Regions from separate parts of the Pantoea sp. KPR_PJ genome, predicted to be linked through region 1. Evidence: predicted binding sites of a transcription regulator. Region 1 holds the regulator's gene; each other region holds the start of a gene.
The links. Region 1 encodes PurR, which represses purine synthesis genes. Its sites were predicted from a motif close to CANGCAAACGTTTGCNTG; they were not measured.

Region 1 (2,272 bases):
TGAAAGGAAAGTCGATGTGGTCTGAATATGCCCTTGAGGTAGTTGATGCCGTAGCACGTACCGGCAGCTTTAGCGCCGCGGCGCAGGAGCTGCACCGTGTGCCGTCTGCCGTCAGCTATACGGTGCGGCAGCTGGAAACCTGGCTGGCAGTGGCGCTGTTTGAACGTCAGCATCGCGAGGTCACCCTGACCGCGGCCGGCGAACATTTTGTTCGTGAAGGACGGGACGTTATCAAAAAAATGCTCGCTACCCGCAGGCAGTGTCAACAGCTGGCAAACGGCTGGCGCGGACAGCTCAGCATTGCAGTTGACCGGATTGTGAAACTGCCGCGCAGCCGTCAACTGGTGACCGATTTCTATCGACACTTCCCCGATATGGAGTTGCATATCAGCTATGAGGTCTTTAACGGCGTCTGGGACGCGCTGGCCGACGGGCGGGTAGACGTCGCTATTGGCGCAACCCAGGCCATACCGGTTGGCGGTCGCTTTGCCTTTCGCGATATGGGGGCGCTGAACTGGCGCTGCGTGGTTGCGCGTCACCATCCGCTGACACAGCAGTCCCGGCTGGATGATGATGTGCTGCGCGCCTGGCCATCGCTGGTGCTGGAGGATACCTCACGCGCGCTGCCGCGCCGTATGACCTGGACGCTGGATAACCAGCGGCGCCTGGTAGTGCCTGACTGGCAGGCGGGGCTGGTTTGCGTGCTGGATGGGCTATGCGTAGCGATGATGCCGGGGCACCTTGCACGTCCTCTGCTGGACAGGGGTGAACTGGCAGAGCTCACGCTGCCGGTCACTTTTCCCGATAGCCATTGCTGCGTGAGCTGGTCAGAAGAGCGGGCATCACCCGCGCTCAGCTGGCTACTGAGCTATCTGGGCGATGCGCAAACGCTAAATCAGGAGTGGTTAAGCGAAGATTAACGGCGATAGTCGCGGAACGGACCGTCAGCTACAGAGCGACGTTCAATCAGCGCCGGATGCACTTCGATGGTCTGTGACTCTTCACGTTTACTGGTAATACGGTCCAGCAACATCTCCAGCGCCTTCTCACCGAGCTGGGCTTTGGGCTGGTGTACCGTGGTCAGGGCGGGCGTGAAGTAGCGTGCGTTACGTACGTTGTCATAACCGATCACCGAAATGTCCTGCGGCACGCGCAGCCCCATCTCATCGGCCGCGCAGATCGCACCCATCGCCATAATATCGCCTCCGCAGAATATTGCTGTCGGACGCTGTTTCTGCTGCAGGATCTGCTGCATCGCCTGGTAGCCCGATTCAGGCTCAAAGTCGCCCTGCACGATCCATTCAGAACGCACGGCGATGCCAGCCTCCTCCAGTGCTTTGAGAAAACCGGCGTGGCGACCGCCGCCGGTATTGCGCTCCAGCTGGCCGGGGATAGCGCCGATATCGCGATGGCCGCGCTCGATCAAATAGCGACCTGCCAGATAGCCACCCTGGAAAGCATTATCCAGTACGGTATCGGTAAAATCACCGCGCGATTCGCCCCAGTCCATCACGACCATGGGGATGTTGCGGTTCTCTTCCAGCATTTTTAGCAGGTCTTCCGGATATTCAGAGCACATCACCAGCAGGCCATCAACACGTTTTTGCGCCATCATCGACAGGTAGGCGCGCTGCTTTTGTAAATCGTTATGCGCATTGCCGAGGATAAGGGTATAGCCACGTTCAAAGCAGTGGTGCTCAACCGCTTCAATGATCTCAGCAAAATAGGGCGCCTCGCTTGAGGTTGCCAGCAGACCCAGCGTTTTGGTGTGGTTGACTTTCAGGCTGCGCGCTACGGCGCTGGGCGAATAGTGCAGTTCCTGAATTGCCTGCCAGACGGCATTGCGCGTCTCTTCCGCAACAAAACGCGTTTTGTTAATTACGTGAGAAACGGTCGTCGTTGAGACACCGGCGCGCTTTGCGACATCTTTGATTGTTGCCATTAAAAAGAAACTCCAGAACCTGTCAGTAAGCTACTGATAAGCATAATGTTAAACGTTTGCGTCCGCTAAGGTTATTTTCTGTTAATTTGCTGCATTTCTTGACGGAAAAGTCATTACCTGGCAGGAAAAAAACAGGGGCTGTTGCGTGCGGACTAAACTGCGGTTGCGCCAGTTGCGCAACAAAGGCGGGGATTCTAGCAAGGCTTGCGAGATAACACGAGATTTTTACCGCCAGCTATGGGAAAATTGCGCAAGACCATAATAACTGTGTGGGTAAGGAGGGGGGAAATGAGTACCGATTTAAAACTGGCATTGATGACCACTGGTGCG
Region 2 (2,272 bases), 730 kb from region 1:
GCTTTGCTGCTGAGAAAAAGCTGAAAACAGGTAGAGCAGGGAAAAATATAAACGAGCCGAAGTGAGAAATAAACCCCCCGGCCCCGTTTTGTCAGAAATGTCTTAGAGATAAGTCACGATATCTTTTATTAATGCCGGTCCTTTATAAATAAAGCCGGAGTAAATCTGGACTAGCGAGGCTCCCGCAGCCATTTTTTCGCGCGCCGCGGTTAATGAGTCGATGCCACCCACGCCGATAATCGGCAGCGTACCCTTTAGCTCTTGCGCCAGCCGCTTAATCACCGCCGTACTGCTTGACTGAACCGGACGTCCGCTCAGGCCGCCCGTTTCGCTGCTGTGCTTCAGGCCGCTAACCAGCGAGCGATCCAGCGTGGTGTTAGTGGCGATCACACCATCGATATTATGTCGCACCAGGCTGTCGGCAATTTGAATTAATTCTTCTTCAGAAAGGTCAGGGGCAATTTTTACCGCCACCGGGACATATTTCAGGTGACGCTGCTCCAGCTCTTTCTGTCTGGCTTTGATCGACGCCAGAAGATCATCCAGCGCTTCGCCATATTGCAGCGTGCGCAATCCTGGGGTATTGGGTGAAGAGATATTTATCGCAATATATCCCGCATGGGCGTAAACCTTTTCCATGCAGATCAGATAATCCTCTTTGCCATTTTCAACAGCGGTATCTTTATTTTTGCCGATATTAATGCCCAGAATGCCTTTGAAGCGCGCCTTTTTAACATTCTCCACCAGGTGATCGACGCCGAGATTATTAAAGCCCATGCGGTTGATAATGCCCTCGGCCTCCACCAGCCGGAACATACGTGGTTTATCGTTGCCCGCCTGAGCACGCGGCGTTACGGTGCCGACCTCAACAAAGCCGAACCCCATCGCGCCGAAGGCGTCGATACACTCCGCATTTTTATCCAGTCCCGCCGCCAGCCCCAGCGCGTTATCGAAGCGTAAGCCCATGCAGGTGACAGGCCGGGAAGGAAGCCGCTGGCGAATGAACGCCTCCAGCGGCGTGCCGCTGATAAAACGCAGTTGCTGAAAGGTCAGTTCGTGAGCGCGCTCGGGGTCGAGCTTAAATAATGCGGGTCGGACGATAGGATAAAGCATGCACTCTCCTGGGTATCGGAAGCGATGAATTGTCAGGGTGCACAGGAAAATGTGCGCCAGAATGGTAAAGGCCTCTGGCGCAAAAGTAAATTACCGACCGGGTAAGCGTATTGATCGCGATCAGCGCTTGCTGGCATAGCGAGCCAGACGTCGGCACGCCTGTAACCCGCTGTAAAGTGTCGGGTAGTACCAGAGCAGTTTCAGGCGCTTGCTTTCTCGCGTCACTTTACGCACCAGCTGATCGATTGTCGGATGCCATGAAGCCGGCACCGGAATGTTATTTTTGCGGATCTCGATCAGGCAGCCATACATCACCGGCTGGTAGTAGAGATCCAGCAGCTTCTCTTCCGGTGGCAGGCCCTGCTCTTGCAAAAAGCGTTCACTGCTGCGGCGGGCAATGTAGTAGTTCTCTACCCAGGAGAAGGTTGGCTTACTTTGCGACAGCGACGTCGGCATAAAACGTTTGTTGTAGTAGCTCTTACGCGTAAACCCGATCTGCCGTGCTGACATGTAGAGCGCAAACATATAGGGCGCATCTTCATGATTCTGGATCGGCAGAAACTGCACGCCGGTACGCTGAATCAGCTGACGCGACAGGATGCTACTCCACAGCACGCGATGTGCAGAACGATGCGGGATCATGCTGCGCAGGGTGTCAGCGCCCCCAGGCAAGACGTCGTCAAGGTGGCGCTGATGGAACTGCGCATAATGGCGTTCCGCCACCGGCTTATCGGTAAACATCCGTGCGCCAAAGCAGAACATCTCCATGTCAGGATGCTGTGCCAGCGTGCGGCGGAAATCAGCGAAGAGATCTTTTTCCACAACATCATCGGCGTCCATAAAGTAGATGAAGTCGCCGGTCGCGATCTCCTGCCCTTTTGTACGCGCCGCGCTGACGCCGCCGCGCTCGCCGCGCAGCAGGGTCAGCTGTGGATGGCGCTCGGCCAGTGCCTCCAGCAGCGCAATACTGTTGTCGGTTGAACCGTCATCAATAACGATAACCTGCTCCGGCGGCGATGACTGCCCCAGCAGCGCATCGATCGCTTCCGGCAGCCAGGGCGCACAGTTCCAGTTCGGCACAATGACCGAGATCGTCGCGGCATGGCTGTCAGGATTCCGTGTACTCATTCTCTTTCCTCAACATTAAAACCCCTGGCGC
Region 3 (2,272 bases), on a different contig from region 1:
GTTATGGCTGCTGGAAGAGCTGGAGGTGCCTTATCAAATCAAGCGCTACCAGCGTGAGGCTTCAATGCTGGCACCTGAAGCGCTAAAAAAGGTGCATCCACTCGGTAAGTCACCGGTGATTACGGATGAGAATCAGGTTGTCGCGGAGTCGGGTGCCATCCTCTCTTATCTGGAAAACAAGTACGACACCGAGCATCGTCTGAAACCGGCAGATGATGCTGCGCGCCTGCAAACCACTTACTGGCTGCATTACGCGGAGGGATCGCTGATGCCGCTGTTGCTGATGAAGCTGGTATTTGGTCGCTTGGGCCAGGCACCGGTTCCCTGGCTATTGCGTCCGGCCGGGGCTGCGCTGGGCAAAGGGATCCAGAAAGCCTGGCTGGATAAGCAGCTGGTGCCGCACCGCCAGATGATTGAGCAGCACCTCTCTGCCCATCCCTGGTTCAGCGGAAAGCGCTTCAGTATTGCCGATATCCAGATGAGTTTTCCGCTGCTGGCGATGCAGTCGCGCGGTGGTCTGGCTGAGATGCCCGCCACGGCGCAGTGGCTTAAAACGATCCAGCAGCGTGCCGCCTGGCAGCGCGCCGTTGAGCAGGGGGGTGAAGTACTGCCGGGAAGCTGACCGGGAAAAGGCCCAAAGAATCAAATGATAACATCGCGGCGCTGCGCACATGACCGCCGCACAACGCTGCAAAAATCGTCCCGAACCGTCCCCTGTCTCCTGAATTTAGTCAAGGAAGCAGTTGAAAACAGGCGGCTAAACGCCGGATAATCCCCTGCCTTTTAACGGCCCGCTTAACAGGCCGTTATCCGCTGCGAAGTAAACGTTTGCCTGCCGCCTGATGCACGCCTGCATCAGGCCGTTATCCAGGGAAATTAGCAGGCAGCGACGCAGGGCATTTCACACAACAAAATTCTTGAGGCTCAACTATGTCATACGAATCACGCTCGTCCGCTGGCAAGCTGGACGCCTGGTTCTCTGTTTCTGCACGCGGCAGTTCTGTCCGGCAGGAAATTCTGGCGGGACTGACCACCTTCCTGGCGATGGTCTACTCGGTCATCGTGGTGCCCGGCATGCTGGGCAAAGCCGGTTTTTCGCCTGCCGCCGTTTTTGTCGCCACCTGCTTAGTCGCCAGTTTCGGCTCCATTCTCATGGGCCTGTGGGCCAATTTGCCGATGGCGGTTGGCTGTGCCATTTCGCTGACCGCCTTTACCGCGTTCAGCCTGGTACTGGGCCAGCAGATCAGCGTTCCGGTCGCACTTGGCGCGGTGTTCCTGATGGGACTGCTGTTTACGCTCATCTCTGTTACCGGCATTCGTGCCTGGATTTTGCGCAATCTGCCGATGGGCGTGGCACATGGTACAGGCGTTGGAATTGGTCTGTTTCTGCTGCTGATTGCCGCCAACGGTATCGGGCTGGTGGTGAAAAATCCTGCACCCGGTATGCCGGTGGCGCTGGGCCAGTTCGCCTCCTTTCCGGTGATCATGTCACTGCTGGGGCTGGCCGCGATTTTTGGCCTGGAGAAGCGCCGTGTACCGGGCGGCATTTTGCTGACCATTATCGCTATCTCAGTGCTCGGACTGATATTCGATCCGGCGGTGAAATATCAGGGCCTCTTCGCCTGGCCAAGCCTGCGTGACAGTCAGGGGGCGTCGCTGCTGTTTAGCCTGGATATCATGGGCGCGCTACAGCCGGTGGTACTGCCAAGCGTGCTGGCGCTGGTCATGACGGCGGTGTTTGACGCCACCGGCACCATCCGTGCAGTGGCGGGGCAGGCGAGCCTGCTGGATAAAGAGGGCCAGATTATTAATGGTGGGCGCGCGCTGACCACCGACTCTGTCAGCAGTCTGTTTGCCGGACTGGTAGGCGCGTCTCCGGCGGCGGTCTATATCGAATCGGCGGCGGGCACCGCGGCGGGCGGTAAAACTGGCCTGACAGCGATCGTTGTTGGCTTACTGTTTTTGCTGATCCTGTTTATGTCGCCGCTGGCTTATCTGGTGCCAGCCTATGCGACCGCACCTGCGCTGATGTATGTCGGCCTGCTGATGCTCAGCAACGTAGCAAAAATCGACTTTGGCGATTTCGTTGATGCGATGTCAGGTCTGGTGACGGCAGTATTTATCGTGCTGACCTGCAATATTGTCACCGGTATTATGCTCGGTTTCGCCACGCTGGTGGTCGGCAGACTCTTTGCCGGTGAGTGGCGTAAGCTTAACGTCGGCACCGTCGTTATTGCCGCCGCGCTGGTGGTGTTTTACGCCGGCGGCTGGG

Region 2: a site for PurR is predicted at 1,156-1,173, ahead of pyrD (quinone-dependent dihydroorotate dehydrogenase). Genes of this name have one in related genera too.
Region 3: a site for PurR is predicted at 818-835, ahead of HP564_RS10785 (NCS2 family permease). Genes of this name have one in related genera too.

Annotation. Positions count from the first base shown of each region.
Region 1 covers NZ_JABMIK010000001.1:940,083-942,354, forward strand. Annotated here, with positions in the region: gene punR (DNA-binding transcriptional activator PunR) at 15-920, shown strand; gene purR (HTH-type transcriptional repressor PurR) at 917-1,942, opposite strand; gene HP564_RS04500 (YnhF family membrane protein) at 2,231-2,272, shown strand, end outside.
Region 2 covers NZ_JABMIK010000001.1:214,192-216,463, reverse strand. Annotated here, with positions in the region: gene pyrD (quinone-dependent dihydroorotate dehydrogenase) at 103-1,113, opposite strand; gene HP564_RS00960 (glycosyltransferase family 2 protein) at 1,234-2,241, opposite strand; gene HP564_RS00955 (lipopolysaccharide biosynthesis protein) at 2,238-2,272, opposite strand, start outside.
Region 3 covers NZ_JABMIK010000004.1:54,083-56,354, forward strand. Annotated here, with positions in the region: gene HP564_RS10780 (glutathione S-transferase family protein) at 1-622, shown strand, start outside; gene HP564_RS10785 (NCS2 family permease) at 931-2,272, shown strand, end outside.